3 regions of the Streptomyces sp. GS7 genome follow, and region 3 is predicted to be linked to each of the others. Evidence: riboswitches for the same ligand, from Rfam matches in the RefSeq annotation. Region 3 holds a riboswitch; each other region holds the start of a gene.
The links. A riboswitch is a leader RNA that binds a small molecule or an ion and turns the genes downstream of it on or off. The one in region 3 is predicted to bind cobalamin.
Positions count from the first base shown of each region.

Region 1: another riboswitch for cobalamin. It lies ahead of cobN (cobaltochelatase subunit CobN); the one in region 3 lies ahead of GR130_RS33225 (ribonucleoside-diphosphate reductase subunit alpha).
Region 2: another riboswitch for cobalamin. It lies ahead of GR130_RS21965 (HoxN/HupN/NixA family nickel/cobalt transporter); the one in region 3 lies ahead of GR130_RS33225 (ribonucleoside-diphosphate reductase subunit alpha).

Region 1 covers NZ_CP047146.1:134,534-144,672, forward strand. Annotated here, with positions in the region: gene GR130_RS00580 (precorrin-2 C(20)-methyltransferase) at 1-220, opposite strand, end outside; gene GR130_RS00585 (precorrin-8X methylmutase) at 250-882, opposite strand; gene cobG (precorrin-3B synthase) at 879-2,450, opposite strand; cobalamin riboswitch at 2,536-2,684, shown strand; gene cobN (cobaltochelatase subunit CobN) at 2,718-6,320, shown strand; gene GR130_RS00600 (MFS transporter) at 6,400-7,647, opposite strand; gene GR130_RS00605 (DUF4097 family beta strand repeat-containing protein) at 7,770-8,507, opposite strand; gene GR130_RS00610 (DUF1876 domain-containing protein) at 8,759-9,043, shown strand; gene GR130_RS00615 (LCP family protein) at 9,109-10,139, opposite strand, start outside.
Region 2 covers NZ_CP047146.1:4,959,591-4,969,729, forward strand. Annotated here, with positions in the region: gene GR130_RS21945 (Fur family transcriptional regulator) at 208-618, shown strand; gene GR130_RS21950 (FAD-dependent oxidoreductase) at 1,118-2,359, shown strand; gene GR130_RS21955 (helix-turn-helix transcriptional regulator) at 2,529-3,395, opposite strand; gene GR130_RS21960 (SDR family oxidoreductase) at 3,546-4,307, shown strand; gene GR130_RS21965 (HoxN/HupN/NixA family nickel/cobalt transporter) at 4,725-5,852, opposite strand; cobalamin riboswitch at 5,884-6,093, opposite strand; gene GR130_RS21970 (ArsR/SmtB family transcription factor) at 6,177-6,551, shown strand; partial or broken gene GR130_RS42000 (short-chain fatty acyl-CoA regulator family protein) at 6,621-6,830, opposite strand; gene argG (argininosuccinate synthase) at 7,042-8,487, shown strand; gene GR130_RS21985 (winged helix DNA-binding domain-containing protein) at 8,654-9,844, opposite strand; gene GR130_RS21990 (VOC family protein) at 9,859-10,139, opposite strand, start outside.
Region 3 covers NZ_CP047146.1:7,654,548-7,664,686, forward strand. Annotated here, with positions in the region: gene GR130_RS33195 (carbohydrate ABC transporter permease) at 1-357, opposite strand, end outside; gene GR130_RS33200 (extracellular solute-binding protein) at 489-1,751, opposite strand; gene GR130_RS33205 (GntR family transcriptional regulator) at 1,994-2,755, shown strand; gene GR130_RS33210 (DUF3311 domain-containing protein) at 3,016-3,276, shown strand; gene mctP (monocarboxylate uptake permease MctP) at 3,354-4,961, shown strand; gene GR130_RS33220 (Uma2 family endonuclease) at 5,045-5,629, opposite strand; cobalamin riboswitch at 5,756-5,906, shown strand; gene GR130_RS33225 (ribonucleoside-diphosphate reductase subunit alpha) at 6,068-8,473, shown strand; gene GR130_RS33230 (ribonucleotide-diphosphate reductase subunit beta) at 8,464-9,498, shown strand; gene GR130_RS33235 (transglycosylase domain-containing protein) at 9,627-10,139, shown strand, end outside.

The sequences.
Region 1 (10,139 bases), 7.5 Mb from region 3:
CCAGCGCTTCCTCGATGTGGTCGGCTCGGATGTGCTTCGCCGCGATGGAGCGCGCGATGGAGCGTCCGTGCCGGGCGCTGTGATACGCCACCACGTCCGCCTGGGCGATGACCTCCACCGCCCGCACCGTCATCAGGGACGGGTCGCCGGGGCCGAGGCCGACGCCGTAGAGACGGCCGGTGGACCGCTCCGGGTGCTGCGCCGACTGCTGTTCCGGCACGCCGTTGTGGGCCTGCTGCTCGCTCACGCTCACTCTTCCTCGCTCGCCAGGGCGTTGATAGCGGCTGCGGTCATGGCGCTGCCGCCGCGCCGCCCGCGCACCACGATGTGATCCAGCTTCGACGGGTGGTCGATCAGCGCGTCCTTGGACTCGGCCGCGCCGATGAAGCCGACGGGTATGCCGATGACGGCGGCGGGGCGGGGCGCCCCTTCCTCGATCATTTCGAGGAACCGGAAGAGAGCGGTGGGGGCGTTGCCGAAGGCGACCACCGCGCCCTCCATCCGGTCCCGCCACAGTTCCAGCGCGGCGGCGCTGCGCGTCGTCCTCATCCGCGCGGCGAGCTCCGGCACGGACGGGTCGGTGAGCGTGCAGAGCACCTCGTTGTCGGCGGGCAGCCGCTTGCGGGTGACGCCGCTGGCGACCATGTTGGCGTCGCAGAGGATCGGTGCACCGGCGCGCAGTGCGGCGCGGGCACGCGCCACGACCCCGGGGCTGAAGGCCAGGTCGCGTACGAGGTCGACCATGCCGCAGGCGTGGATCATCCGGACCGCGACCTGGCCGGCGTCGGCGGGCAGCCCGGAGAGATCCGCCTCGGCGCGGATGGTGGCGAAGGACTGGCGGTAGATCTCCGCCCCGTCCTTTTCGTACTCGAACGCGGTCACTGGGGCCTCGGGGTGGTGGGTTGAGGGGTGATGGGGGTGGTGTGGGACGGACCCGGTGCCGGTCGTGTTTCACGTGAAACCGGGTCCGGTGCGGCCGATTCCCGTGAAACGGTGGGCAGTTGGGGTGTTTCACGTGAAACCGGCGCCGGTCGTGAGGGTCTCCGTACGGCGGGGGACGGTGCCGGGTCCTCGGGCCGTACGACGGCGGTGCGGTAGCCGTCGGGTGTCGCGACGACATCGACCCACGTTCCGCGGGGGTGTCCGCAGCGGCGTGCGCAGCCGGACCAGTGGACGGGGAGGCCGCCGCCTCCCGCGGGTGCGGAGGCACCCTCGGCGAGGGCGGCGGCGACGTCGGCGCGGACATCCGTCAGGGACTTGGTGCACCCGGGGCGGCCGGTGCAGGCGCTGAGGCCGTGCCAAGGGGAGGCCGGGTCGGTGATCAGCCCGGCGGTGGCGAGTTCGCGGAGGCGCAGGGGCGCGGTCGCGGCCGGCAGGCCGGGAAGGACGATCCCGCGCCAGGGGGTGAGCCGCAGTTCGCCCGCGCCGTCGTCGGCGGCGATGCCGGTCAGCGCGCGCCACTGGGCGACGGTCAGCCGACCCAGGGGCGCGAGAACGGCAAGCGCCCGGCGCCCGTCGGCGCCGTCGACGAGGCCGGGGGCGCGGGAGTCGGCGTACCGCGGGGCAGAGAGCGGACCGGGGGCCTCGGCGGCATCCGCAGCGCATTCCGAATATCCCGCGTCATTCACGCAATTCACGTCATTCACGTGTTCCGCGGCGATGCCCGCCGCCCGCAGGGCTCGCGCCACCTCGCGGGCGGTGAGCGCGCGGTCGGCGGGGAGTTCGCGGACCCGCCAGGCGCCGCTGCCGCTCGCCGCGGCGATGGTCAGAAAGGTCTCGGCGGCGGTGAGCGCGGCACGCGGAACGTCCTCGCCGGCGATCCGCAGCGCGGCCGGGTCGTCACCGACCCGCAGCAGCGCCCCGCTCCCGGACGCGGCACCCGCAGCGCCCGATTCCGCGATCTCCGATCCCGCGATGCCCGATTCTGCGATCAAGGTCACATCGCCGCCGAGCCCCGCCACATCCCCCCGCCCGTCGTCGAGGACGAAGAGGAACCGGCCCGAAAGCCCCGTCGCGGCCGTGCTCGCGCAGAGCAGCGCGTCCAGGCCGCGGGCCCACACCCGCACGTCAGGCGGGGTGTGCCGGTCCAGTCCGGCCAGCGGCGAGGCCACGATGTTGCGGATCCGCTCATGGCGGACGGAAGGGAGCAGCCCGGCGCCGGCGAGCAGGTCCGCGAGCCGCCGGCCGCAGCCGTCGGGCAGTCCGCGGAGTTCGGCGTTGCCGCGGGAGGTGAGCGAGAGGTGGCCGTCGCCGAGGTGTGCGGCGGCGTCTGCGAGCGCGGTGGCCTGGCCTACCGTCAAGTCCCCTGCCGGCAGCCGCACTCGGGCCAGCTGCCCGTCCGCGGCGGAGTGCAGCCGCAGCGCTCCCGGGCAGGCGTCACCACGATCCCGTACGGGCGGTTCGGCCCGGTGGGGCGGTGGTGCGGGGGAGGGCGGCATGGCGGCGAGCATACCTACGCCGGGTCGCTCCGAAACCGGGGGCGCAAGGCCCCGGCGAGCGCCCCCGGAGGCGCGCTCCCGCTGCCGGGACGCAGCCCTTACTATGCAGGTCGGTGGGTCGGCTGACCCGCCGGACGCCAGCGACGGCGCCAGGGAGGAAGCCCGGTGAGAATCCGGCGCGGTCCCGCCACTGTGAACCCGGCCACCGCCGGGTGAGCCAGGAACTCCCGCCGTCCATACGACCACCCGGGGCGCGGATACCCCGAGGAAGGCTGCGCCGTGATCCTGCTGCTGTCGACCTCCGACACCGACCTGCTCAGCGCTCGTGCCGCCGCGGGGCCGGTGCCGTACCGGCTCGCCAACCCGGCCCGACTCGACGTCGCCGAACTGCCCGGCCTCCTCGACGGCACCGATCTCGTCGTCGTACGCCTCCTCGGCGGCATCCGCGCCTGGCAGGAGGGGCTCGACGTGCTGCTGGCCGCGGACCAGCACCGCCCGGTCGTCGTCCTCACCGGTGAACAGGCCCCCGACGCCCAGCTCATGGAGGCGTCCACCGTCCCGGTCGGCATCGCGGCCGAGGCGCACGCCTACCTCGCGCACGGCGGCCCGGCCAACCTGGAGCAGCTGGCCCGCTTCCTCAGCGACACCGTCCTGCTCACCGGCCACGGTTTCGAGCCGCCCGCGCCCGCGCCCTCCTGGGGCCGGCTGGAGCGCGCGGCGTGCGACGCCGGCGGCCCGACGGTCGCCGTGCTCTACTACCGCGCCCACCACATGAGCGGCAACACCGCCTTCGTACAAGATCTGTGCGACCGGATCGAGGAGGCCGGCGGCCGTCCGCTCCCGCTCTTCGTCGCCTCGCTGCGCGCCCCCGAGCCGGAGCTGATCGAGGAACTGCGCGCCGCCGACGCGATCGTCACCACCGTGCTGGCCGCGGGCGGCACCAAGCCCGCGGAGGCGTCGGCGGGCGGCGACGACGAGTCCTGGGACGCGGGCGCGCTGGCCGCCCTGGACGTGCCGATCCTCCAGGCGCTGTGCCTGACCGGGTCGCGCGCCGCCTGGGAGGAGAACGACGAGGGGGTGTCCCCGCTCGACGCCGCCTCGCAGATCGCGGTGCCCGAGTTCGACGGGCGGCTGATCACCGTGCCGTTCTCCTTCAAGGAGATCGACGAGGACGGCCTCCCGGTGTACGTCGCCGACCCCGAACGCGCCGCCCGGGTCGCCGGGATCGCCGTCCGGCACGCCCGGCTGCGGCACATCCCGGCCGCCGAGAAGCGCCTGGCGCTGGTGCTGTCCGCGTACCCCACCAAGCACTCCCGGATCGGCAACGCGGTCGGCCTGGACACCCCGGCGAGCGCCGTCGAGCTGCTGCGCCGCCTCCAGGCCGAGGGCTACGACTTCGGCGCCGAGCCGGTCCCCGGGCTCGCGTCCGGCGACGGCGACGAGCTGATCTACGCCCTCATCGAGGCCGGTGGCCACGACCAGGAGTGGCTGACCGAGGAGCAGCTGGCCCGCAACCCGGTCCGGATCCCGGCCGCCGACTACCGCCGCTGGTACGCGACGCTTCCGGAGGAACTCCGCAGCTCCGTCGAGGAGCACTGGGGCCCGCCGCCCGGCGAGATGTTCGTCGACCGCTCCCACAACCCCGACGGCGACATCGTGCTCGCCGCGCTGCGCCGCGGCAATCTGCTGATCCTCATCCAGCCGCCGCGCGGCTTCGGCGAGAACCCGATCGCGATCTACCACGACCCCGATCTGCCGCCCTCGCACCACTACTTGGCGGCCTACCGCTGGATCGCCGCCCCCGCCGCGGACGGCGGCTTCGGCGCCGACGCGATGGTGCACCTCGGCAAGCACGGCAATCTGGAGTGGCTGCCCGGCAAGAACGCCGGACTCTCCGCGGCCTGCGGCCCGGACGCGGCGCTCGGCGACCTCCCGCTCGTCTACCCGTTCCTGGTCAACGACCCGGGCGAGGGCACCCAGGCCAAGCGCCGGGTGCACGCCACCCTCGTCGACCACCTCGTCCCGCCGATGGCCCGCGCGGACTCCTACGGCGACATCGCCCGCCTTGAGCAGCTGCTCGACGAGTACGCCGCGATCTCCTCGATGGACCCGGCCAAGCTGCCCGCCATCCGCGCGCAGATCTGGACGCTGATCCAGGCCGCCAAGCTCGACCACGACCTGGGCATGGACGAACGCCCCGACGACGACGGCTTCGACGACTTCCTGCTGCACGTCGACGGCTGGCTGTGCGAGGTCAAGGACGCCCAGATCCGCGACGGGCTGCACGTCCTGGGCGGTGCGCCGACCGGCGAGGCGCGGGTCAACCTCGTCCTCGCCATCCTGCGCGCCCGGCAGATCTGGGGCGGCACCTCGGCGCTGCCCGGACTGCGCGAGGCACTGGGCCTGGACGAGTCGGCCGCGACCCGGACGGCCGCCGACGACGCCGAGGCCCTCGCCCGCGCGCTGGTCCAGGCGATGGAGGACGCGAAGTGGGACCCGGCCGCGGTGGCCGGGGTCGCCGACGGGCACCCGGCCGCGGTCGCCGACATCCTCGACTTCGCCGCCCGGCAGGTCGTGCCGCGGCTGGCCGCCACCACCGACGAACTCGACCACGCGGTGCACGCGCTCAACGGCGGCTTCGTGCCGGCCGGTCCGTCCGGCTCGCCGCTGCGCGGGCTGGTCAACGTCCTTCCGACGGGCCGCAACTTCTACTCCGTCGACCCCAAGGCCGTGCCGTCGCGCCTCGCCTGGGAGACCGGTCAGGCGCTCGCCGACTCGCTGCTGTCCCGCTACCGCGACGACAACGGCGACTGGCCGGAGTCGGTGGGCCTGTCCCTGTGGGGCACGAGCGCGATGCGCACCTCCGGGGACGATGTGGCGGAGGCGCTGGCGCTGCTCGGGGTCCGCCCCGTGTGGGACGACGCCTCGCGCCGGGTGACCGGCCTGGAGGCCGTCCCGCTCGACGAGCTGGGCCGCCCCCGCATCGACGTCACCCTCCGCATCAGCGGCTTCTTCCGGGACGCGTTCCCGCACGTCATCGGCCTGCTCGACGACGCGGTACGGCTCGCCGCCGGCCTCGACGAGCCCGCCGACCGCAACTTCATCCGGGCCCACGCCCAGGCCGACCTGGCCGCCCACGGCGACGAACGCCGCGCCACCACCCGGATCTTCGGCTCCCGTCCGGGCACGTACGGCGCGGGCCTGCTCCAGCTCATCGACTCCCGCGACTGGCGCACCGACGCGGACCTGGCCGAGGTCTACACCGTCTGGGGCGGCTACGCGTACGGCCGCGGGCTCGAAGGCCGCCCGGCCCGCGACGAGATGGAGACCGCCTACAAGCGCATCGCGGTGGCCGCCAAGAACACCGACACCCGCGAGCACGACATCGCGGACTCCGACGACTACTTCCAGTACCACGGCGGCATGGTCGCCACGGTCAAGGCGCTCAAGGGCAAGGCCCCCGAGGCGTACATCGGCGACTCGACCCGCCCCGAGACGGTCCGCACCAGGACGCTCGTCGAGGAGACCTCCCGGGTCTTCCGCGCCCGGGTCGTCAACCCCCGCTGGATCGAGGCGATGCGTCGCCACGGCTACAAGGGCGCCTTCGAACTCGCCGCAACCGTGGACTACTTGTTCGGCTACGACGCCACGACCGGGGTCGTCGCCGACTGGATGTACGACAAGCTCGCCCAGACCTACGTCCTCGACCCGGAGAACCGCGCCTTCCTCCAGGAGGCCAACCCCTGGGCACTGCACGGCATCGCCGAACGCCTGCTGGAGGCCGAGTCCCGCGGTATGTGGGAGAAGCCCGACGCGGAGACGCTGGCCGCCCTGCGGGACGCCTTCCTGGAGACGGAGGGCGAGCTGGAGGGGGAGGACTGAGGCGCGAAGTGGCGTGACGGGGGCGGCGTTTCACGTGAAACACCGCCCCCGTTCTCCTTCGCGAACCCCGTCCGGGCCCTCAACTCCGCGGCCACTCCAGCTGCTTGGCGCGGTGCACCCACGCCGCCAGGACCACCAGGACCGCGGTCGCGCCGCCCAGCGCCATCACGGTCGACGGCGACGTACGGTCCACGATCATCCCGCCGGCCAGCGCGCCGAGCGACAGCGTCGCCTGGAACGAGGCGGTGAACAGCACCGACGCCGCCTCCGGCGCGGCGGGCGCCGCCTTGGCGAACCAGGTCTGCGAAGCGACCGGTACCGCGCCGTACGCGATGCCCCAGACCACCAGCAGCACCAGCGCACCCCCTTCCCCGCGGCCCAGGACCGGAAGCAGCAGCGTGGCGAGGGCGAGCAGCCCCGCCGCGGCCCCGAAGACGGTGCGCGGGCGGCGCGCCACCATCCCGCCGCCGAGGAAGTTCCCGGCGATTCCCGCGATGCCGTACGCGAGCAGGAAAACGGTGATCAGCCCGGCGGATGCCACGTGGGTGACCTGTTCCAGGAAGGGCGTCACATAGGTGTAGGCGCCGAAGTGCGCGAGCACGACGAGGAAGGTCATCAGCAGCGCGAAACGGGTAGGGACGCCGCGCAGCATGCCGCGCAGCATCGTCGCGCTGGTGGCCCGTACGGCGGGAAGCGACGGGCTCACCAGGGCCATCAGCACCAGCACGCCGAGCGACAGCGCCCCCACGACGGCGCAGGCCGTCCGCCAGCCGGCGAGGTTGCCGAGGAAGGTCCCCGCGGGCACCCCGAGCACCGAGCCCAGCGGCACCGCGGAGAAGATCACCGCGGTCGCCCGGCCCGCCGACTCCGCGGGCACCAGCCGCTCGGCCAGCCCGGCCCCGATCGACCAGAAACCCCCGATGACGATGCCGACCAGCACCCGGGACAGCAGCACCAGCCAGTAGGCCGGTGCGACCGTGGCGAGCAGGTTCGCCAGCGCCAGCAGCGCGAGGAAGGCGCACAGCATCAGCCGCCGGTCGATCCGTGCGGTGGCCACCGTCACCGTCGGCGCGGCGCAGGCGGCCAGCAGCCCGGGGAGCGTCATCATCAGCCCGGCCGTGCCGTCCGAGATGCGGAAGTCGGCCGCGATATCGGTGAGCAGGCCGATCGGCAGGATTTCGGTGGTGACGATGGAGAAGATCCCCAGCATCACCGCGATCACGGCGAGCCAGCCGTTCAGCGGCGAGCGGGCGACGGCCGCGGGTCCTGCGGCTGCGGCTGCGGCTGCGGATTCGGATGCGGTGGCGGTGCGGGCGGCGGTCGGCATGGATTCCGTCCTGGTGAGCGGTCTGTTGCGGTGCTCACCAGTGCAGCAGTCGGCCGCCCCCGAGGTCCGGCAGGTTTACGACGTCGCGGTGCGGCGCCGCCGGGGGCGGAGACGAAGCGGCCTCAGCCGGCGGCCTTCTCGGCGGTGATCTCCCCGTTCGAGGTGGTCAGGTCGAGCCGGTAGCGCCCCGCCGGATCCTGGGTGACGCCGATCTTCTTCGCGCCGTTGTCGGTGTCCGCGGACACCCTGTAGTGGGCGTCCGGCACCGTCACCGCGATCGCGCCGTTGGACGTCTTCGCCCGGACGTCCTGCGGTGTCGTCGTGGTCAGGTCGATCCGGCCGTTCGAGGTCTCGACGGCGGTGCGGCTGCCCGCCAGCCCCTTGCCGGTGACCGCGCCGTTCGTCGTCCGGACGTCCACGGCGCCGGACACCTGGTCCAGGTCGATGCTGCCGGAGCTGGTGGACACCTTCACCGCGCCCACGCTGGACAGCTTCAGCGCGCCGTTGGTGGTCTCGCCGGTGACCGGGACGGTGCCGGGCAGATCGACCGTGTAGCTCACCGAGCACTCGTCGCCGCAGCCGCCGAGCACCAGGGTCCCGCCCTCGACGCGGTGGCTGGGGCCCTGCGGGCGGTCGCCGCGGTAGGTGACCGACCGGTGGACGGAGACCGTGTCGCCGCCCTTGCCGCCGTGCACCGTCACCGCGCCGTCGCGGGTGTCCACCCGGACGGAGGTGATCTTCTGCGACACCGCGGCGTCGTCCGTGAAGGTCGTGCCGGCCACCAGGCTGCACGCACCGACGGTGACCGCCCCGATTCCGACCAGCGCCACGGCCCCGATGAAGCGGACCTGCCTGCGCATGAATACCCCCCGATACGAAATGAGTTGGCCCTCTCCGCGGCGCGTCCCCGGGCGCCGGGCCGAAGCCCGCCGCGCGGGCCCGCTCCCACCGGATCCCGGCCCTTCCCGCGTGACACTACGGACCCGGCCGCCCGCCCGGCCATGGGGCCAGCCCCCCAATTGCCCTGTGGCCAGCCTCCAGATGCGGCTGGTCGGCGCCGGTGCGACGCTGTGTGTGGGGACTGTTCCCAGGGGGCGGAGGGAGGCTTCCGGTGACCGGTACGGGTAGGCGTACGAAGACGTGGAACGCCGAGATCAGCATCGTCGAATCCGGCAGCGAGGTCCAGGCCGAGGCCCGGCTGCGCGGCAAGGAAGGCGGGCAGATCGTCGGCCAGGGAACCGCCAGGTGCAATCCGACGGACGAGAACGTCCCCGCCATCGGGGACGAGCTGGCGACCGCGCGGGCGCTGTCGGACCTGAGCCATCAGCTGCTCAACCGCGCCGCGCACGACATCGAGGTGCACACCTCCCGCCCCGTCGAGCGGCTGCAGGCCTGACGAGCGGTGGGTCACAACGCCGCGCTCCGGCTCGGGCGAGCCGGAGCGCAACTGCGCGGCGGCCGTCAGCTGTTGGCGGTGGTGAAGTCCGGCCCGATGGTCAGCGTCACCGCGCCCGGTGACGCCTGTGCCGACTCCGCGGCCTTGGTGCCCGGCAGCCGGGCGGCCAGCACCTCGCCCTGGGTCTTCAGCGAAGCCGGGTAGCCGATGCTGGTCTTGTCCGTGGTCGGCGCGTTGCCGGTGGCGACGATGGTGAAGCCGAGCTTGCGGAGCTCCTCGGCGGCGGTGGCGGCCCGGCCGGGCGTGCCGGTGCCGTTGAGGACCCGGATCCGGACGGAGTGCGCGGTCACCGGGTTCTTCGCGGCCTCGGCGAACCTGGCCTTCCCGGCGGCGCCGATCTCGCGGTCGTGGGCCAGGTCGCTGAACAGCTCGCTGGCCTGCGGGTACTGCCAGATCACGTTGGCCTTGTCGCTGGGGATGTCCGCCTCGCGCGGATAGGTGGGCACGGTGAGGAAGGTGAGGCGGTCGGAGGGGATGTCCTTGACCGTGGAGGCGAGGTCGTACAGGGGCTTGACGCCGGCCAGATCGTTGTCCGTGGTGAGGGACTTGGTCGCCGAGTCCAGGAAGCCGTAGAGCGCGGTCGGGCTGGTGAGCTGGGACTGGGCCTTGGCCGCGATCGCCTTCATGAACTCCTGCTGGCGGCCGATCCGGCCGAGGTCGGAGCCGTCGCCGACGCTGTAGCGGGTGCGGACGTAGCCGAGCGCCTTCTCGTCCTTGACGGTCTGGCAGCCGGCCTCCATGTCCAGTTGGGCCTTCTTGTCGTGGATGGCGTGCTTGGGGCAGACCTCGATGCCGCCCAGCGCGTCGACCATGCCCTTGAAGCCCTCGAAGTTGACGGAGACGAAGTGGTCGATCCGCAGCCCGGTGTTCTTCTCGAGCGTCTTGATGCTGCACGCCGCGGCGTTGATGACGTTGCCGCTGAGCCCGCCGATCGAGAACGCCTCATTGATCTTGAAGTGGTGCGGGGACGACTGCCCGCCGCCGCCCTTGTCGCACGCCGGGATCCGCACCCAGGAGTCCCGCGGGAAGGACACCG
Region 2 (10,139 bases), 2.7 Mb from region 3:
TCGCTGCTGTGGCCGTCCGCAACCGACGCAACAGGATGTGGTGGTGAGCGGACCCGTCTGGTGAACCGTCACGTGCTTTTCCCTGCGATTGTCTCGTCCCTTGGCTATCGCCGGAACAGATCCTACGATGGACGAGGTCCAAGTCAATACGGCAACCAGATCCATACGGATTCATTCGCCGGACGATGCACTGTGAGGCTGGTGACCATGAGTGACCTGCTGGAACGGCTTCGCGGACGTGGCTGGCGGATGACCGCCCAACGCCGGGTCGTCGCCGAGGTTCTCGACGGCGAGCACGTCCACCTGACCGCGGACGAGGTGCTCGCGCGCGCCACCGCCCGGCTACCGGAGATCTCCCGCGCGACGGTCTACAACACCCTCGGTGAACTGGTCTCGCTCGGCGAGGTGGTCGAGGTGGCCACCGACGGCCGCGCCAAGCGCTACGACCCGAACGCACACCGTCCGCACCACCACCTGGTGTGCTCGCGCTGCGGCGCCATCCGCGACGTCCACCCCGACGGCGACCCCCTGGCCGATCTGCCCCCTTCCGAGCGGTTCGGCTTCACCGTCTCCGGCGTCGAGATGACCTACCGGGGCCTGTGCCCCGACTGCACCTGAGCCGCGCCCGCCCCCGGACCTCCCGCGCGCGGCGGGCGCCCAGGAGACCGTGAAGGACGTCGCCGTAAAGGTCCTCCAGGCTGTGTAGCGAGCACGAACACCTGGCGCGACCGGCTGCGACGCGAGGCCGACAGGACCGAACTACGCCGCACTGCAAGGGAGTTCGTCGAAGCGCGGGCGGAGCTCCACCCCACCCCCGCCCGGCATACGCAGCTGGGGAACAGCGACTTCGACGCCTGGTTCCCCCATGGTCCGCACCTCATCCGCGACGGAGTCGCGGCCCAGCTCGACCGCTGGCCTTTCCCCTTCCTCCGGCCCACCGACCCGGCATGCGCGATCGCCAGGTGCGGACCCGCCCGGTGAGTGACAGTCAGCGATGTGGGCGGCACCGGCGGGGGTGCGGTCACGGGGGTGTCGGAGCGGTGTCGGCGTCCTGTCGGCGGGCCGTCGGCGCCCCCGTCAAGGATGGTCGAACGGCACCGATCCCGAAAGGTTCACCATGACGGACAGCGTCCGACCACACCACTCGCACACGACCTCGGTCCTGATCTCCGGCGCAGGCATCGCCGGAACCGCCCTGGCCTACTGGCTGGAGCGCTACGGCTTCCGCGTCACGGTCGTCGAGCGCGCTCCGGAGCCGCGCGCCGGCGGGCAGGCGGTGGACGTGCGCGGCAGCGCCCTCCACGTCGTCGAACGGATGGGCCTGCTCCAGGACGTCCAGGCGCGCAAGACCGGCCTGCGGGGCATGTCCCAGGTCGATGCGGACGGCCGCGAGCTGCGCCGCACCACCGAGCGGACGCTCAGCGGCGGCCCCGTCGACAGCCCCGACGTGGAGATCCTCCGCGACGAGCTGTGCACCCTGCTGCGGCGGGCCGCCGGACCCGGCGTCGAGTACCTCTTCGGCGACTCGATGCGCAGCCTCGTTCAGCACGAGGACGGCGTCCAGGTCCACTTCACCAGCGGCGCCGAGCGTTCCTTCGACCTCGTCGTGGGCGCCGACGGCCTCCATTCGGCCACCCGCCGCCTGGTCTTCGGCCCCGAATCCGACTACCTGCACCCGATAGGCACCTACATCGCCGCGTGGAGCGCCCCCAACCACCTCGGCCTGGACCGCTGGGAGGTCTTCCACGGCCCCTGTGGCGACGGCGTGTGGGGATGCATGGCCATGACCGTACGGGACAACGCCGAGCTGCGCGTCTTCGTCGGCTTCCATTCCGACGAGCCGACCGAGCGGCTGCTGCCACGCGACACCACGGAGCAGAAGCGGCTGATCGCGGAGCGCTGCGCCGGGCTGCGGTGGGAAGTGCCGCGCTTCCTCAAGGCCATGTGGGAGACGGACGCCTTCCACTACGACGTGGTCGCGCAGATCCGGATGGACCATTGGTCACGCGGCCGTGTCGCGTTGCTCGGCGACGCCGGGTACTGCCCCTCGCCGCTCACCGGGCAGGGCACGAGTGTGGCGCTGACCGCGGCCTACGTGCTCGCCGGGGAACTGCACGCGGCCGACGGCGATCACCGGGCCGCCTACCCCGCCTACGAGGAGCGGCTACGCGACCACGTGGCCGCCAATCAGGCACTGCTCGACGCGGGCAGAGCCCTGACCGCCACCGGGGACGCGGGCTCGGGCACGGATGGCGGGGCCGACTCCGACCCCGCCGGCGCGGCGGGCTTCGAGGAGCCCGCCCCCGAGACCATGGCGGCCTTCCTCGCCGCCACGGCCTTCGACCTGCCGGACTACTGACGGCACGACAGGAGGTGCGGCGACGGGCATCAGCCGACAGGTGGGCCGCTCGGCCATGCTGCCGGCCGTTCTCTTCGACCCCGTCTGGATCACCCTCGCCCACATGGTCACCGCCCCCTCTCCCTGCCCGGGGCCGCACCGTCCGGTCCGTTTCGGGGCCGCGCTCCGGTCACACCGCCGGTGTCGCCGCCCAACTGGCCAGCAGCTTCAGGCGCTCCTCCGTCTGCGACCCAGGCTCCGGCGGGTAGACCACCAGCATCTGGTCGGGCTCCCCCGTCACCGTCAACGTCTCGTAGGGCATGGTGAGTTCGCCGACGACGGGGTGCGTCATGCGCTTCGCCCCGTAGGTCTTCTCCTTGACCTGGTGGTCCGCCCACAGTCGACGGAAGTCCTCGCTCGCCAATGACAACTCGCCCACCAGCGTGGCCAGTTGCGCGTCCTGCGGATGGTTTCCCGCGTCCAGGCGCAGATGGGCGACCGTCTCCGCGGCCACCGCCGGCCAGTCCGGGTACAGCTCATGCGCCCGCGGGTTGAGGAACACCTGGCGTGGCATGTTGCGGTCCTTGGGGGCCATCTGCGAGAAGCCGACGAGGGCGTCGCCCAGGGCGTTCCAGGCGAGCACGTCCATACGTCGGCCGAGCACGAACGCCGGGGCCTTGTCGATGGTGTCCAGCAGGAGGCGCAGGCCGCGGCGGACCTTCTGGGGAGCGTGCCCTCCGGCGGGCGTGCCGCGCGTGGCCGAGGGGCGGCGGGTGGTGGGCCTGGCCACCCTGCGCAGGTATTCCTGCTCGGTGTCGTCGAGGCGCAGGACGCGCCCGATGGCGTCGAGTACGGCGTCCGACACCGAGGGGCCGCGGCCCTGTTCGAGGCGGATGTAGTAGTCGACGCTGACGCCCGCGAGCTGGGCGACCTCCTCGCGGCGCAGGCCCGGCACCCGCCGCCTGCCGTGCCCCGGCAGGCCGACCTCCTCGGGCTGGATGCGGGCGCGCCGCGAGCGCAGGAAGTCGCCGATTTCCGGGCCGATGGATATGTCCATGCCGGCGATCATAGGCCCCGGGACCGTCGTGTTCCTGGTACTGCCGGACCCAGGAAAACGGCAGCCCTGGGTAAGCACGGCGGCCGGGCCCAGGATGGGTGTCGTCGCCGGGAGACGCCGGCGACGACACCCACCGAACCAGGAGTTCCCATGTCGTACGACACCCTCACCGGCCGCACCGCCGTCGTCACCGGAGCCGCCAGTGGCATGGGCGAGGCCACCGCCCGGTTGCTCGCCTCGCACGGCGTGCGGGTGGCGCTGCTGGCCCGCCGCGCCGATCGGCTCACCGAGCTGGCCACCGGGATCGAGGCGGACGGCGGGCAGGCTCTCGCGGTGGCCACCGACGTCACGGACGCGGACTCCGTGGATGCGGCGGTGGAGCGGGTGCACGCCGCGTACGGCGAGGTCGACCTGGTGGTCAATGCGGCAGGCGTGATGCTGCCGAACCCCGTCACCGACGGCCGCGCCGACGAGTGGCAGCGCATGCTGGACACGAACGTGGCCGGCGCCCTGCGCGTCATCCGCGCGTTCACCCCGGACCTGATCGCGGTGGCGGCCGCGGGCCGGACGGCGGACCTGGTGAACATCTCGTCGATCGGAGCCCACGTCCCGTTCCCCAACTACGCGGTGTACGGGGCGACGAAGGCCGCTCTGACCTACCTCTCGCAGTCCCTGCGCACCGAGCTGGGCCCGCGCGACGTCCGTGTCACCAACATCGAACCCGGGCTCACGGACACGGAGTTGGGCGGCCACATCGACAACGCGGAGCTGTCCGGCCAGCTGGACGGCATGTTCGACGCGCTGATCGGCCTGTCGGCGGACGACATCGCGGACCTGATCGCCTACACGACGAGCCGCGCCCGCCATGTGAACCTGCGCCAGGCGATCGTGCTGCCGACGCGCCAGGCATGACGTCGGCGCGCCGGAGAAGCGGGTGGCCAGAGCGGCAACGACGTGTCGTGAACCGGGTCCTTCGCCTTCAGCGCGAAGGGACGGCCTGGCCGTGCGGCGGGAGTCCGATGAGGGAGTCGAGGATGTCGCGAGCGGCGATCAGGGCGTCGATCAGCCACGGAATCGATGTGGGGATGCTCACCGCGGCGAAAAGCATCGTCGACCAGGCTGTCGCGGACGGCTGCGGGCCAGCGGGGTTGGCGCGTCTGACGTCCCTCCTTCACAAGGCCGGTCAGCCCTGAAAACCCGGCGCCTGAAGATCACCTGCGCCCCGCCGGCCCCCGAGTACCCGGAAGGAGCGCGGCGGAGAGCTGTGACGCTCGGCGACGAGCCCCGGCCCGTCGGCGGACCGGGGCTGCCGAGCGGCCGGCCGATGCGTCAGTTCGGTTCCGCGGCCTTGGGCTTCCAGCGGTGTTCGACCTTGGCCAACCGCCAGTAGGCCAGTGCGCAGGCCCAGACCGCCACGAACAGGCCGACGATGATGAAGCCCACGTTGTTCAGGTCGATGCCGGAGATCCAGTTGGTGACGGCGTCGTCGAGGCCGAGTTGCTCGTGGAGGACGCCGACCAGTTCGATGGTGCCGATGAGGAAGGCGACCGCGATGGACAGGCCGGTGATGGTGAGGTTGTAGTAGACCTTGCGCACCGGGTTGGAGAACGCCCAGTGGTAGGCGAAGTTCATGAAGGTGCCGTCGAGGGTGTCGAACAGGCTCATGCCCGCGGCGAACAGCAGCGGCAGGCACAGGATCGCGTACCAGGGCAGCCCGGCGGCGGCGCCTGAGCCCGCCATCACCATCAAGGTGACCTCGGTGGCGGTGTCGAAGCCGATCCCGAAGAGGAAGCCGAGCGGGAACATCTGGCCGGGGCGGGTGATGGACTTGGTGAGTCGGCCCAGGATGCGGTTCATGAAGCCGCGGGAGTCCAGGTGCTTCTCCAGTTCGTGCTCGTCGAACTGGCCTGCGCGCATCGCCTTGAAGACCCGGTAGATGCCGGCCAGGGAGAGGAGGTTGAGGGCGGCGATCAGATAGAGGAAGCCGCCGGAGACGCTGGTACCGACCAGGCCGAGGGTCTGTCGGGCACTGGAGTTGTCGTCGGTCAAGGTGGTGACGACATGCGCTCCGGCGGCGATGCCTCCGGCGAGCAGGAGCACGATGGAGGAGTGCCCCAGGGCGAACCAGAATCCCACCGAGAGGGGACGCTTGCCGTCGGCCATCAGCTTGCGGGTGGTGTTGTCGATGGCCGCGATGTGGTCGGCGTCGAAGGCGTGCCGCATGCCCAGGGTGTAGGCGGTGACGCCCAGGCCGAGGCCGAAGACCTGCTTGCCGACGGTGTAGTGGTGCGGCGCGACCAGCATCACCAGGATCGCGAAGGCGACGACATGCAGCGCGGCTATCGCCGCCAGGAGTCCGCCGGTGCGTATCCAGTCCTTGCGCTCCCACCGCATCAGCGGTGTGGTCGGAATCACCGCTTCTGCGGTGGACATGGCGGAGTTTTCAGACAGGGTCATCTCAGGGAGCCTCTCCAGCACCTCGTGGACGGGGACGTACGGTGCCGTGGCCGGTCTCCTGGCTGACGGGTCGAACGCCGGCGTACCCGGCCTTCCCAGGAACCCGAAGGTCCCCAGTGGCGTCCGCCTTCCGGCGGAGGTATGTCGACTCCCCGATCACAGTGGCGAGGGCCGCTCCGGACTCCAGCCCCTGTCAGGGCTGTCACCGGTCTTCCCGAGCACCACGGCGGGACCACCGTAGAGGTTCGGCCACTGTGGCTACAAGCCTGCACAGATACGCAGGTGTCTTGGTTACGAGGGTGAAGTGCGGCAAGAATGGGGCGCATGCACTTGGTTCCGCCGGACCGCGCACATCAACGCGCCATTGACCACCACACCGTGTGCGATGCCATCGAAGGCATCGGCGACCGCGGCCAGGTATGCACCTGGTCCGAGCGCTTCGCCCTGCTCGCGGATCCCGGCCGCCTCTCGCTGCTCCTCGCCGTGCACCGGGCCGGCCCCATCGCGGTCTCCGACCTGGCGCTCGCCACCGGCATCCGGGACACCGCGGTCTCCCAGGCACTGCGGTTGCTCCGCGCGTCCGGCGCGGTCCACGCGGCCAAGGACGGCCGCATCGTCCGGTACAGCCTGTGCGACCCCGAGATCGCACGCCTCCTCGATGCCATGCCCACGGCCGCCACGGCGCCCCCACCCGCCTGACGAAGCCGGCCCCGCCCGCGATTCCGCCGGTGCGTCAGGCCGTGTCAACGGAAGACGAGTCAACGGCCATCCCCTCGCGCCCCAGCCACCACGCTGCCGGGTCGCCACGTGGGCCGTCCACAAGTAGCGCTGCGCGTGGGGAATTTCGGCGATCTGGACGTGGATGCGGCCGGGGGCGGTGAACGCCCCGTAGACGTTCCAGAGGGGGCAGGTACCGCCCGCCCGCGAGAAGGGGAAGCCGGTCGGGGGTTCCACCTGGTCGCCGCGGCCCGCACCGTCCGCGGCGAGCTGCCCGCGTCCTGACCGGCAGACCCCCGAGGGGCCGGGGCGCCGCCGGCTCCGTGATGGATGCCGAGGAGCGCCGGGCACCTGGTTCCCCTCGTCGGCACGGATGCCGAACGGCCCCGGCGGGGCGGACCCGGCGAAGGCCGCCCCGCTCTCACCACCGAACCCCATTGCATAGTCATGTGGAATCGTGCATACTCTTCCCATGTCTAAGGTCCTCACCTCCCTTCCCGCCGGCGAGCGCGTCGGCATCGCCTTCTCGGGCGGCCTCGACACCTCCGTCGCGGTCGCGTGGATGCGCGACAAGGGCGCCATCCCGTGCACCTACACCGCCGACATCGGCCAGTACGACGAGCCCGACATCGCCTCGGTGCCCGGCCGCGCGAAGACCTACGGCGCCGAGATCGCGCGCCTGGTCGACTGCCGTGCGGCGCTGGTCGAGGAGGGCCTGGCCGCGCTCACCTGCGGGGCGTTCCACATCCGCTCGGGCGGGCGTGCCTACTTCAACACCACGCCGCTCGGCCGCGCCGTCACGGGCACCCTCCTGGTACGGGCGATGCTCGAGGACGACGTGCAGATCTGGGGCGACGGCTCGACCTTCAAGGGCAACGACATCGAGCGGTTCTACCGCTACGGCCTGCTCGCCAACCCGCAGCTGCGGATCTACAAGCCCTGGCTGGACGCGGACTTCGTGACCGAGCTCGGCGGCCGCAAGGAAATGTCGGAGTGGCTGCTCGCCCACGACCTGCCCTACCGCGACAGCACGGAGAAGGCGTACTCCACCGACGCCAACATCTGGGGCGCCACTCACGAGGCCAAGACCCTGGAGCACCTGGACAACGGCGTGGAGACCGTGGAGCCGATCATGGGCGTGCGGTTCTGGGACCCCGAGGTCGAGATCCTCACCGAGGACGTCACCATCGGCTTCGACCAGGGCCGGCCGGTGACGATCAACGGCAAGGAGTTCGACTCCCCCGTCGACCTGGTGATGGAGGCCAACGCCGTCGGCGGGCGACACGGCATGGGCATGTCGGACCAGATCGAGAACCGGATCATCGAGGCCAAGAGCCGCGGCATCTACGAGGCGCCCGGGATGGCCCTGCTGCACGCGGCGTACGAGCGCCTGGTCAACGCGATCCACAACGAGGACACCCTCGCCCAGTACCACAACGAGGGCCGGCGCCTGGGCCGGCTGATGTACGAGGGCCGCTGGCTGGACCCGCAGGCGCTGATGGTGCGCGAGTCGCTGCAGCGCTGGGTCGGCGCGGCCGTCACCGGCGAGGTGACGCTGCGGCTGCGGCGCGGTGAGGACTACTCGATCCTCGACACCACGGGCCCGGCGTTCAGCTACCACCCGGACAAGCTGTCCATGGAGCGCACCGAGGACTCGGCGTTCGGCCCGGTGGACCGGATCGGCCAGCTCACCATGCGCAACCTCGACATCGCCGACTCGCGCGCCAAGCTGGAGCAGTACGCCGGCCTCGGCCTGATCGGCACCGCCAACCCCGCCATCGGTGCCGCCCAGGCGGCGGCGACCGGGCTGATCGGCAGCATGCCGGAGGGCGGCGCCGAGGCCATCGCCTCCCGCGGCAAGGTCTCCGCCGACGAGGAGATGCTGGACCGCGCCGCGATGGAGTTCGGCACGGACTGACCCACCCCGTCGAGCTGAGGGCTCGGCACCCGGGGAGGGATGCACCACCGGAACAGGCCGGTTGGGCGCCGAGGGCGTCCGGCCGGCCTGTTCCGTGTTCCGTGTTCCGTGTTCCGTGACAGGGGCCCGGTCGGAACCATCCCGGTCGGAACCGCCTGGGCCGCGGTCAGCGGTGGGTGGCGAGCCGGCGTTCGAGGGGGGTGCGGTAGCAGGGCGTGATGCGGGTGCCGTCGAGGAACGCGGTCAGACGGCCGATCTCCGACTCCACGGCTGCGCGGGCCTCGGATCCGGGGTCGGTGAGGAGATGGTGGTTGATGTGCCCGTCGGGGTGTTGGGCCCAGGCGCCGACGACCCGGCCGTGCCACCAGATGGTGGGGCCGATGTTGCCGTTGCGGTCGAAGAGGGCCTTGGTGTGGTCCGGGTCGAGGTACCAGTCGCGGTGCCGCCAGCCCATGGGCGTGGGGTCGAGGCCGGGCAGCAGGGCTGCCGCGGGCTCGGGCTCGGGCTCGACGCGGGTGGTGTCGAGGTCTTCGGGCAGGAGGTAGCCGGTGCCTTCGTCGAGGTCGACGGCCTGGGCACCGGTGGCGGCGAGGGCCTTGCGGGTGTCGGTGAGGTTCCAGCCGGTCCACCACTTCAGATCGTCCACGGTGACGGGGCCGAACGCAGAGAGGTAGTGACGGGCCAGTGCGGTCTTCGCCTGGGTGGTGGGCATGTGCGGCAGGGGGCGGGCCGGCGCCCTGTGGAACTGCGCGGACGTCCACGAGCCGGCCGGGCGGTCCCGGCGGATGCGTCCCTCGGCGGCGAGTACGCCCAGGACCGATGTGCCGGCACGCTGCCGGGACTCGTAGGGCTTGCCGGGGAAGGTGACGATCCGCTCACTCAATTCCGGTACGTCGGCGGCGAGTTGAACGGCGGTGGCCCGCCCCCGGGCCGTGATCGCCGCCAGCGCGGCTCGCTCCACTGCCTGGTAGCGGGGTGCGTCCCAGCCGAGCGCCTGGCGCAGGTGCGTGAGGGTCTCGGCACGGTGGCGCTGCGGGTCGCGTACGGTCGCCGACCGTACGGCCGGGGCCAGGCGGGCCGGGACGACGAACATGGTGCGGCGCATGCACCGTATGCGCTCCAGCGCCGGGGCGCCGTTGGGGACGTCGTAGAGGGAGTGGTCGATGGCGGCGGCGGTCGGGGCGTGCATGCGGGCCGCCGCGGCGAGGAAGACGGTGGCGGGGTCGGTGGCGTGCAGGCCGACCAGGGCCAGCGCCACCGCCTCGGCCGACCTCTCGCGCACGGACGGCGCGAGAAGGTGACGGCGGACGAGGCGGGCGCGGCGCTGGGCGGCGGTGACACGGGGCAGGACGGTCATGGTGTGATGCGGTGTCACTGGGTGCCGTGGATGCAGAAGGGCTGGCCGGAGGGGTCCAGCAGGACGGTCCAGTACCGGCCGCCGGGCTGGTGGTCGGGCTTGGTGGCGCCCATCTCCAGCAGCCGCTGCTCCGCCGCCGCGACGTCGGGGAAGGAGAGGTCCATGTGGAAGGGCAGTTGCTCCTCGGGCCAGGTGGGCGCGGTGAAGGACTCGGACGTGAAGAAGAGGTACATCGCGCCGTTCACGAAGAAGGCGTGGGCGGCCTCGTTGCCCTGCTCGTCGGGGTAGGTCCGGG
Region 3 (10,139 bases):
CAGCAGCCCGATCAGCGTGCCGAACACCATGATCAGTACGACGTTGGCGCCGGTGAAGACGACGGTGCGCAGGGTGACCCGCCAGAACTGCGAGCTGCCCAGGATTTCCTGGTAGTTGCCGATGCCGCGCCAGTCGGTGAGGTGCTGGATCAGCTCCTTCATGTTGAGGTTCTGGAAGGAGAGCACCAGGTTGCGGACCATCGGCCAGCCGAGGAAGACCGCGGTCGCCAGCAGGGCCGGGAGCAGCAGGAGGTACGGCGCGCCGCGGGCTGCCCGGCCGCGCCGCGCGGGCGGCGGGCCCTCCTTGCCGGTCCGCGGCGCGGTCCTGCCCGCCGCGCCGTCGAGCTGCACTGCCATGAGCGTGTGGTCCCCTCGTTGCCGTGGATGCGGCGGTCGTCCCGTGGAAGCGGCGGTCGTCCCGTGGATGCGGCGGTGCGTACGGGCGCGGGCCCGGAAGGCCGTCCGGCCCGTACGCGGCCGGTGGGCGGCTACTGCTTGGCGAGCCGCGCGTTGATCTCGGACTCGATGTCCTTGGCGGCGTCCGCCGGGGCCTTGCCGCCGAGGACGGCGGTCATGTAGTCCTTGATCGGGTTCGGCACGTTCTCGACCGCGGCCCACTGGGGGATCAGCGGGGTGGTTCCGCCGGACTTCGCGGCGGCGGGTGCGGCAGCCGCGGCGGCCGGGTTCTCCTTGGCGGCGCCGGCCAGGGCCGGGGACTTGGGCGTCCAGCCGGCTTCCCTGACCATCTGCGCGTCGTTGTCCTTGGAAAGTGCGACCTTGAGGAACTCCTTGGCGAGTTCCTGGTTCTTGCCCATTCCGGCGACCGCGAAGTTGGAACCGCCCAGGAAAACGCCCTCGGGCTTGGCGGCGGTCTCCCCCGGGATGGTGAAGAACCCGATGTCGTCCTTGATCTTCGGGTTGGTCTTGACGGCCTCGGCGGCCTCGTATCCCATGGCGATGATGGCGCCGGTCTTCCCCTTGGCGAAGACCTCGGCCTGCTGTGGAGTGGCCTCGTCCTTGTTCTTCGGGGCGGTACTGAACGCCTGGTACTGCTTGTAGATGTCCATGGCCTTGGCGACCTTGGGGTCACCGAGGTTGGACACCCATTTACCGCCCGCCTGCTTCACCAGGTCGGCGCCGGTGCCGATGGTCAGGCCGTCGAAGAAGTACCAGTTCTGGCCCGGGAGATAGAGCGGTTCGGCATCGGTCTTGCTCCTGATGGCATCGAACGCCTTGAAGAGTTCGGCGCGTGTGGTGGGCAGGGACGTGATCCCGGCCTGGGCCCAGATCTTCTTGTTGTACATCACCACGCGGTTGCCGGCGTACCACGGCAGCGCGTACTGCTTCCCGTCGACCATCGCGGCCTTGTTGAAGGCGTCGCTCCAGTCCGCGCCGATTTCCTTCTTCAGATCGCCGAGGTCGGCCAGTGCGCCGGCCTTGGCATAGGCGGCGGTCTGGGTGTTGCCGATCTCCACGACGTCCGGCGGGGTGTCCTCGGAAAGGGCAGTGCTCAGTTTCTGCTGAATGCCGTTCCACTGCTGGACCTTGAATTCGACGGTGGCGCCGGTCTTCTTCGCGAATTGCTCGGAGACCTGTTTGGTCCACTGCGCCGGATTGGAACCGTCCATCACCCAAACGGTCAGCTTCCGGCCCTTGAAGCCGTCCGCGCCGTTGCCGCCGCTCGACCCACAGGCAGCGATGCTCATCAGCATTCCCGCGACCGCCGTCGCCGCTATGAGTCCACGCTTCATTGCGTTCTCCCCCTCAAGGACGGGTGTGGTCTTTAATGGTTTAGACCAGTGCCCGCAGCTTGGCCTAGACCTTTTGGGGTGTCAAGGGTGTATAAGAGTCGCTGTCAGGTCCGTTACCGGACCGACATCTGCCGGGCCGGGAGCCGCGCGGGAACAGCCGCGTCCCACCCGTGCCACGATGTGAGCCGCTACGTACGGAGGAGCCGGTGACGGCAGCACGACAGGAGTCGGAGAGGCGGGTCATGGAGACCGACGCGGGCAGTGCCGAGAACGGCGGCGGCGCGACGCGCACCGCCCGGGTGCCCAAGTACTACCGCCTCAAGCGGCACTTGCTGGAGATCACCGAGACCCTGCCGCCCGGCACCCCGGTCCCGCCCGAGCGCACCCTCGCCGCGGAGTTCGACACCTCCCGCACCACGGTCCGCCAGGCCCTCCAGGAACTGGTCGTCGAGGGCCGCCTGGAGCGCATCCAGGGCAAGGGCACCTTCGTCGCCAAGCCCAAGGTCTCCCAGGCGCTGCAACTGACCTCCTACACGGAGGACATGCGCGCCCAGGGCCTGGAGCCGACCTCCCAGCTGCTGGACATCGGCTATGTCACCGCCGACGACCGGCTGGCCGGGCTGCTCGACATCGCCGCCGGCGGCCGGGTACTGCGCATCGAGCGGCTGCGGCTGGCCAGCGGCGAGCCGATGGCCATCGAGACCACCCACCTGTCCGCCCGGCGGTTCCCGGCGCTGCGCCGCAACCTCGTCAAGTACACCTCCCTGTACACCGCGCTCGCCGAGGTCTACGACGTCCGGCTCGCGGAGGCCGAGGAGACCATCGAGACCTCGCTCGCCACCCCGCGCGAGGCCGGCCTCCTGGGCACCGACGTCGGCCTGCCGATGCTGATGCTCTCCCGGCACTCCCTCGACGCCCAGGGCCGGCCGGTGGAGTGGGTGCGCTCGGTCTACCGCGGCGACCGCTACAAGTTCGTGGCCCGACTCCAGCGCCCGGCCGACTGAGCCGCGGACGCCCCGCCCGCGCGGCACCGGCCCCTGCCCGCGGGCGCGCCCCGGCACGCTCCCGCGGACGCGCCCCGACGCCTGTCCGATCCGGACACGCCGTCCCCGGGCTCGTCCGCCCGCCCCCGGCCGCGCCGACGGCCGCCCCGCCCAACGCACCGACGCCATACCGATATGCGGACAGCTAGTGACGCGCGCCACGTCACTGGCCTAAATTCATGCCGATTACACAGGAGTTCGCCAGGGACGGAGCCACGGGCATGACAGAGAAAGCCGATTCACCGGACCGCAGACCGGTCGTCACGCCCGGACGCGTGGTGGCCGGATTGTGCCTGCTCGCTCCGTTCGTGGCGATGCTGTGGGTGAGTTCGTACGCCAGGATCGAGCCGACGCTCATCGGGATCCCGTTCTTCTACTGGTACCAGATGGCGTGGGTGCTGATCTCGACCGCGCTCACCACGATCGCCTACAAACTCGTCCAGCGTGAGCAGCGCGCCCGCAAGGACGGTGCGGACCAGTGACGTTCACCTCCACCACCTCCACGGACCTCGCCGGCGCCCAGCTCGCCGCCGCCACCAAGGGCGTCAACGGCGTCGCGCTGGCCGTCTTCGTCTTCTTCTTCCTGGCCGTCACGGTCCTGGGCTTCCTCGCCGCCCGCTGGCGACAGGCCGAGCAGTCCGCCAACCTCGACGAATGGGGCCTGGGCGGACGCAGCTTCGGCACCTGGATCACCTGGTTCCTGCTCGGCGGCGACCTCTACACCGCGTACACGTTCGTGGCCGTCCCGGCGGCGATCTACGCGGCGGGCGCGTCCGGGTTCTTCGCCGTCCCGTACACCATCCTCGTCTACCCGCTGATCTTCACCTTCCTGCCCCGCCTGTGGTCGGTCTCGCACAAGCACGGGTACGTCACCACCTCGGACTTCGTACGCGGGCGGTTCGGCTCCAAGGGGCTGTCGCTGGCCGTGGCGCTCACCGGCATCCTGGCCACGATGCCGTACATCGCGCTCCAACTGGTCGGCATCCAGGCCGTCCTGGACGTGATGGGCATCGGCGGCGGGGAGCACACCAACTGGTTCGTCAAGGACCTGCCGCTGCTGATCGCGTTCGCCGTGCTGGCCGCGTACACCTATTCCTCGGGCCTGCGCGCGCCCGCGCTGATCGCGTTCGTCAAGGACGGGCTGATCTACCTCGTCATCGGGGTGGCGATCGTCTACATCCCGATCAAACTGGGCGGGTTCGACGCCGTCTTCCAGTCGGCGCACCAGGCGCTGGCCCAGACCGGACCGACCGGCAAATTGCGCGGTGAACTGACCAGCGGCCCCAACGCCCAGTGGGCGTACGCCACTCTGGCGCTCGGATCGGCGCTGGCGCTGTTCATGTACCCGCACTCGATCACCGCGACGCTGTCCTCGCGCAGCCGCAACGTGATCCGCCGCAACACCACGATCCTGCCCCTGTACTCGCTCATGCTGGGGCTGCTGGCGCTGCTCGGCTTCATGGCGATCAAGGCCGGTACGGACATCAAGGGCAACCCGCAGCTGGCGATCCCGCAGCTCTTCGCGGACATGTTCCCCAGCTGGTTCGCCGGGGTCGCCTTCGCCGCGATCGGCATCGGCGCGCTGGTGCCCGCGGCGATCATGTCGATCGCCGCCGCCAACCTCTTCACCCGCAACGTCTACAAGGACTTCCTGCGGCCCGGCGCCACCCCCGAGCAGGAGCACAGGGTCGCCAAGCTGGTCTCCCTCCTGGTCAAGGTCGGCGCGCTGGCCTTCGTCCTCACCATGGACAAGACGGTGGCGATCAACTTCCAGCTGCTGGGCGGCATCTGGGTCCTGCAGACCATGCCGGCGCTGGTGGGCGGCCTCTTCACCCGGTGGTTCCACCGCTGGGCCCTGCTGGCCGGCTGGGCGGTCGGCATGCTCTACGGCACCCTCGCCGCGTACGGGGTGGCCAGCCCGACCCAGAAGCACTTCGGCGGCTCCAGCGCGGAGATCCCCGGCATCGGCCAGATCGGCTACATCGGCCTGACCGCCTTCGTCCTGAACGTGGTGGTGGCGGTCGTCCTGACGTTCGCCCTGCGGGCCTTCAAGGCTCCCGAGGGCACCGACGAGACCTCCCCCGACGACTACACCGCCGACCTCGGCGACGAGGGCGTCACGGCCGACCTGCCGCCCGCCACGGCGGGGGCGCCGGCGGGGCACTGACCGCTGTCAACTCCGGCGGAGGGCCGCCGCGTTCACCAGGGACGCGGCGGCCCTCTCGTGTGCGGCACGGCAACCGCGCAGGATCAGTGGACCCAATCCTTCAGCGGCTCGGTGTCGAGGGTGATGCCAACCGGGTCCGGTAGGTGGAGCGACTTGCCGTACGACACGGTGCGCACGAGCTCGTAGCGCTCCCCGTCGGGCTCGCTGTAGACCGACAACTGGCACGACTTCCGGTCGATCAACAGGTAGAGCGGGATGCCGGTTTCGGCGTAGGCCCTGGGCTTCTCCACCCGGTAGCACTGCTCGGTTCCGGAGTCGTGCGAGGTGACCTCGACGGCCATCAGCACGGGGTCGGGGTCGGCCCATTCGCCCTGGCCCCCAAAAGAGCCACTGGGGGCCAGCGAGCCGTCCGGGTGAGCACGACCCTCGCGGTACGTCTGCGCCTTGAGCCCCTGGCTGTAGAGCCAGAGTTCGGGGCGGTGCTGCAGGCAGATGCGCGTGAGCCACTGAATGATCCGCCCGTGGTCCCCGTCCGGCAGGGGCTTGCTCCTGGCCTTCCCGTCGATGAGTTCCCACCGCACGCCCTCTTCCAGGCAGGCGAGTATCCGGGCGGCCTCTTCAAAGTGCTCGGCGTCCATGATGTGCGGGCGGTCGGCGAGCGCGGACATGGCGCTTCTCCTTGCTGTCGGACCGAGCAGGGAATGCAGAACCGACGATAGCCGAGGCCACCGACAGAAACCGCTTGATCACTCACCCCGCACTAGATGTGGGGGTGCGCGCCAGAGGCGACCACCACATGTATGCTCGTCCTCGCTGTCGCCGCAGGGGAATCCGGTGTGAATCCGGAACTGTCCCGCAACGGTATGCGTGCGCACCACCGGTCGTTCCGTACGGCCCGGTCGTGCGTCCCTGAGTCCGAGGACCTGCCGACGGCACGCCCGCACCGCCATCGGTGCGGCGTCGACACGTCCGGGCCCCGAGGGTTGGGCCGATGGACGCCGTGCGGCCTGCCCGCGCGCCCCTGACCGTCACGGGGTGCCGCCTGCCCGCGTGCGCCCGTCGCGCCGCCGCTCTCCTGGCCCCCGCCGAGTGAGGGAGAGCATCACGTGACCATCGCGCCAACGGAACCCGCGTCAGCCGCCGGGGTTGTGCAGCCCGCGGCGGCCACGCCTCCCCTCGGCTCGGACGGGCCGGGCACCGCGCTGCTGCGCGCCCTGACCGAGCTGACCGCGGATCTGCCCGAGACCGACCCCGGCAAGGTGGCCGCCGCCGCGCTGCGCGGCCGGCACCCGGGCTCCGACGAGGCCGAGTTGCGGTCGCTGGCGATCGACGCCGCGGCGGGTCTGATCGGCGACGAGCCGCAGTACTCCAAGCTCGCCGCGCGCCTGCTCACCCGCGCCGTCGCCGAGGAGGCGGCCGGCCAGGGCGCGGTCTCCTTCTCCGCCTCCGTGGCGACCGGTCACCGGGAGGGGCTGATCGCGGACGGGACCGCGGAGTTCGTGCGGACGCACGCCGAGCGGCTGGACGCGCTGGTGCACGGTGCCCTGGCGGACGGCGCCGACGACCGTTTCGGGTACTTCGGGCTGCGGACGCTGCACTCGCGCTACCTGCTGCGCCACCCCACCACCCGGCAGGTCATCGAGACCCCGCAGCACTTCCTGCTGCGGGTGGCCTGCGGCCTGGCCGAGGACGACTCGGCGCGGGCGCTCGCGGACGTCGCCGAGCTGTACCGGCTGACCAGCACGCTGTCCTACCTCCCCTCCTCCCCCACGCTGTTCAACTCCGGTACGCGGCACCCGCAGATGTCCTCGTGCTATCTGCTGGACTCGCCGCTGGACGAGCTGGACTCGATCTACGACCGCTACCACCAGGTGGCGCGGCTCTCCAAGCACGCGGGCGGCATCGGCCTCTCGTACTCCCGCATCCGCGCCCGCGGTTCGCTGATCCGCGGCACCAACGGGCACTCCAACGGCATCGTGCCGTTCCTGCGCACCCTGGACGCCTCGGTCGCGGCGGTCAATCAGGGCGGCCGGCGCAAGGGCGCGGCCTGCGTCTACCTGGAGACCTGGCACGCCGACATCGAGGAGTTCCTGGAGCTGCGCGACAACACGGGCGAGGAGGCCCGGCGCACCCACAACCTCAACATCGCGCACTGGATCCCGGACGAGTTCATGCGCCGGGTCGAGGCGGACGCCGACTGGTCGCTGTTCTCGCCGGCCGACGTGCCGGAGCTGGTCGACCTGTGGGGCGAGGAGTTCGACACTGCGTACCGGGGGGCGGAGGCCGCGGGCAAGGCCCTCAAGCAGATCCCGGCCCGGGTGCTGTACTCCCGCATGATGCGGACCCTGGCGCAGACCGGCAACGGCTGGATGACGTTCAAGGACGCCGCCAACCGCACCGCCAACCAGACCGCCGAGCCGGGCAACGTCGTGCACTCCTCCAACCTCTGCACGGAGATCCTGGAGGTGACCGACGACGGGGAGACCGCGGTCTGCAACCTGGGGTCGGTCAACCTCGCGGCGCATCTCGGCGAGGACGGCCGGATGGACTGGGAGCGGCTGGACGCCACCGTCCGTACGGCCGTCACCTTCCTCGACCGGGTGGTGGACATCAACTTCTACCCGACCGGGCAGGCCGCCGCCTCCAACTCCCGCTGGCGCCCGGTCGGTCTGGGCCTGATGGGCCTGCAGGACGTCCTGTTCCGGCTGCGGCTGCCGTTCGACTCGGCGGAGGCGCGGGAGCTGTCGACCCGTATCTCCGAGCGGATCATGCTCGCCGCCTACGAGGCGTCCGCCGACCTCGCCGACCGGCACGGCCCGCACCCGGCCTGGTCCGCGACCCGTACGGCCCGCGGTGTGCTGCACCCGGACCACTACCCGAACGCCGAGCCCCGCTGGGCGGACCGCTGGGCGGCGCTGCGCACCCGCGTCGCCGCGACCGGGATGCGCAACTCCCTGCTGCTGGCGATCGCGCCGACCGCCACCATCGCCTCCATCGCCGGTGTGTACGAGTGCATCGAGCCGCAGGTCTCCAACCTCTTCAAGCGCGAGACGCTGTCCGGTGAGTTCCTCCAGGTCAACGCGTACCTGATCGAGGAGCTCAAGGCCCTGGGCCTGTGGGACGCGCGGACCCGGGACGCGCTGCGGGACGCCAACGGCTCCGTACAGGACGTGAGCTGGATCCCCGAGGACGTCCGGCACCGCTACCGCACCGCGTGGGAGATCCCGCAGCGCGCGCTGATCGACATGGCCGCGGACCGTACGCCCTATCTGGACCAGAGCCAGTCGCTGAACCTCTTCATGGCACAGCCGACCATCGGCAAGCTCAGCTCGATGTACGCCTACGCCTGGAAGCGCGGCATCAAGACGACCTACTACCTGCGCTCGCGGCCGGCGACCCGGATCGCCCAGTCGGCCCGCGCCGCGACCGTCCCCGCGCAACCGCCGGTGACCGACCCCGAGGCGGTCGCCTGCTCCCTGGAAAACCCCGAGTCCTGCGAGGCATGCCAGTAATGTCCACCCCCGCCGCCGACCGCCCCAAGAACCTCCTCGACCCCGGGTTCGAACTGACCCTGCGCCCCATGCGGTACCCGGACTTCTACGACCGCTACCGGGACGCGATCAAGAACACCTGGACCGTCGAGGAGGTCGACCTCCACTCCGACGTCGCCGACCTCGCCAAGCTGTCCCCCGGCGAGCAGCACATGATCGGCCGGCTGGTCGCGTTCTTCGCCACCGGTGACTCGATCGTCGCCAACAACCTGGTGCTGACCCTCTACAAGCACATCAACTCCCCGGAGGCGCGGCTCTACTTGAGTCGTCAGCTCTTCGAGGAGGCGGTGCACGTCCAGTTCTACCTGACGCTGCTGGACACCTACCTCCCCGATCCGGACGATCGCGCCGCCGCCTTCGCGGCCGTGGAGAACATCCCGTCCATCCGGGAGAAGGCGCAGTTCTGCTTCCGGTGGATGGACCACGTCGAGCAGATGGAGCGGCTGGAGACCAAGGCCGACCGCCGCCGCTTCCTGCTCAACCTCATCTGCTTCGCGGCCTGCATCGAGGGGCTGTTCTTCTACGGCGCGTTCGCGTACGTCTACTGGTTCCGGTCGCGCGGTCTGCTGCACGGGCTGGCCACCGGCACCAACTGGGTCTTCCGCGACGAGTCGATGCACATGGAGTTCGCCTTCTCGGTGGTGGACACGGTCCGCGAGGAGGAGCCGGACCTCTTCGACGACGCGCTCCGGCAGCAGGTCACCGACATGCTCAAGGAGGCCGTGGAGGCGGAGCTCCAGTTCGGCCGGGACCTGTGCGGCGACGGACTGCCCGGGATGAACACCGAGTCGATGCGCGAGTACCTCCAGTGCGTCGCCGACCAGCGGCTGCAGCGGCTGGGCTTCCCGCCGGTCTACGGCTCGGAGAACCCGTTCTCCTTCATGGAACTCCAGAACGTCCAGGAGCTGACCAACTTCTTCGAGCGGCGGGCCTCGGCCTACCAGGTCGCCGTCGAGGGCTCGGTCTCGTTCGACGACGAGTTCTGACCGACACGTCCGCGCACCTCTCCGCACCCTGACGACCGGCGCGTTCCGGCCACCCGCCAATTGTGAGCGTTCGATTAGCGGGTGGCCGGACCGGCAACCGGAGCCACCTCCACCGCATCTACGCGAGTATGGAGGGCACGAAAAAACGTCGCCGGTACTTCGACTATCCGCGCCAGGGGAAGCGGGGCCTGCGCCGCTGGCTGCCGTCATGGCGGCTGTGGCTGGGCTGCTGCGCCTTCGGAGTCGCCTGCCTGGCCGGGCTGTTCGCGGTCGTCTACGCCAAGGTCGACATCCCCAACGAGAACGCGCTGGCCAACAAGGAGGCCACCGTCTACTACTGGGCGGACGGCAGCCAGATGGTCAGCGTGGGCGCGGTCAACCGGCAGAACGTCACCCTCGACAAAGTGCCGGAACACGTCCAGGACGCGGTGATAGCCGCCGAGAACGCCACCTTCTACAGCGATTCCGGCGTCTCCTTGACCGGTATCGGCCGCGCCGTGGTGAACATGCTGTCCGGCGGGGACACCCAGGGCGGCTCCACGATCACCCAGCAGTATGTGAAGAACACCTATCTCTCCCCGGACCAGACTGCCACCCGCAAGGTGAAGGAATTCATCATCGCGCTGAAGGTCAACAACCAG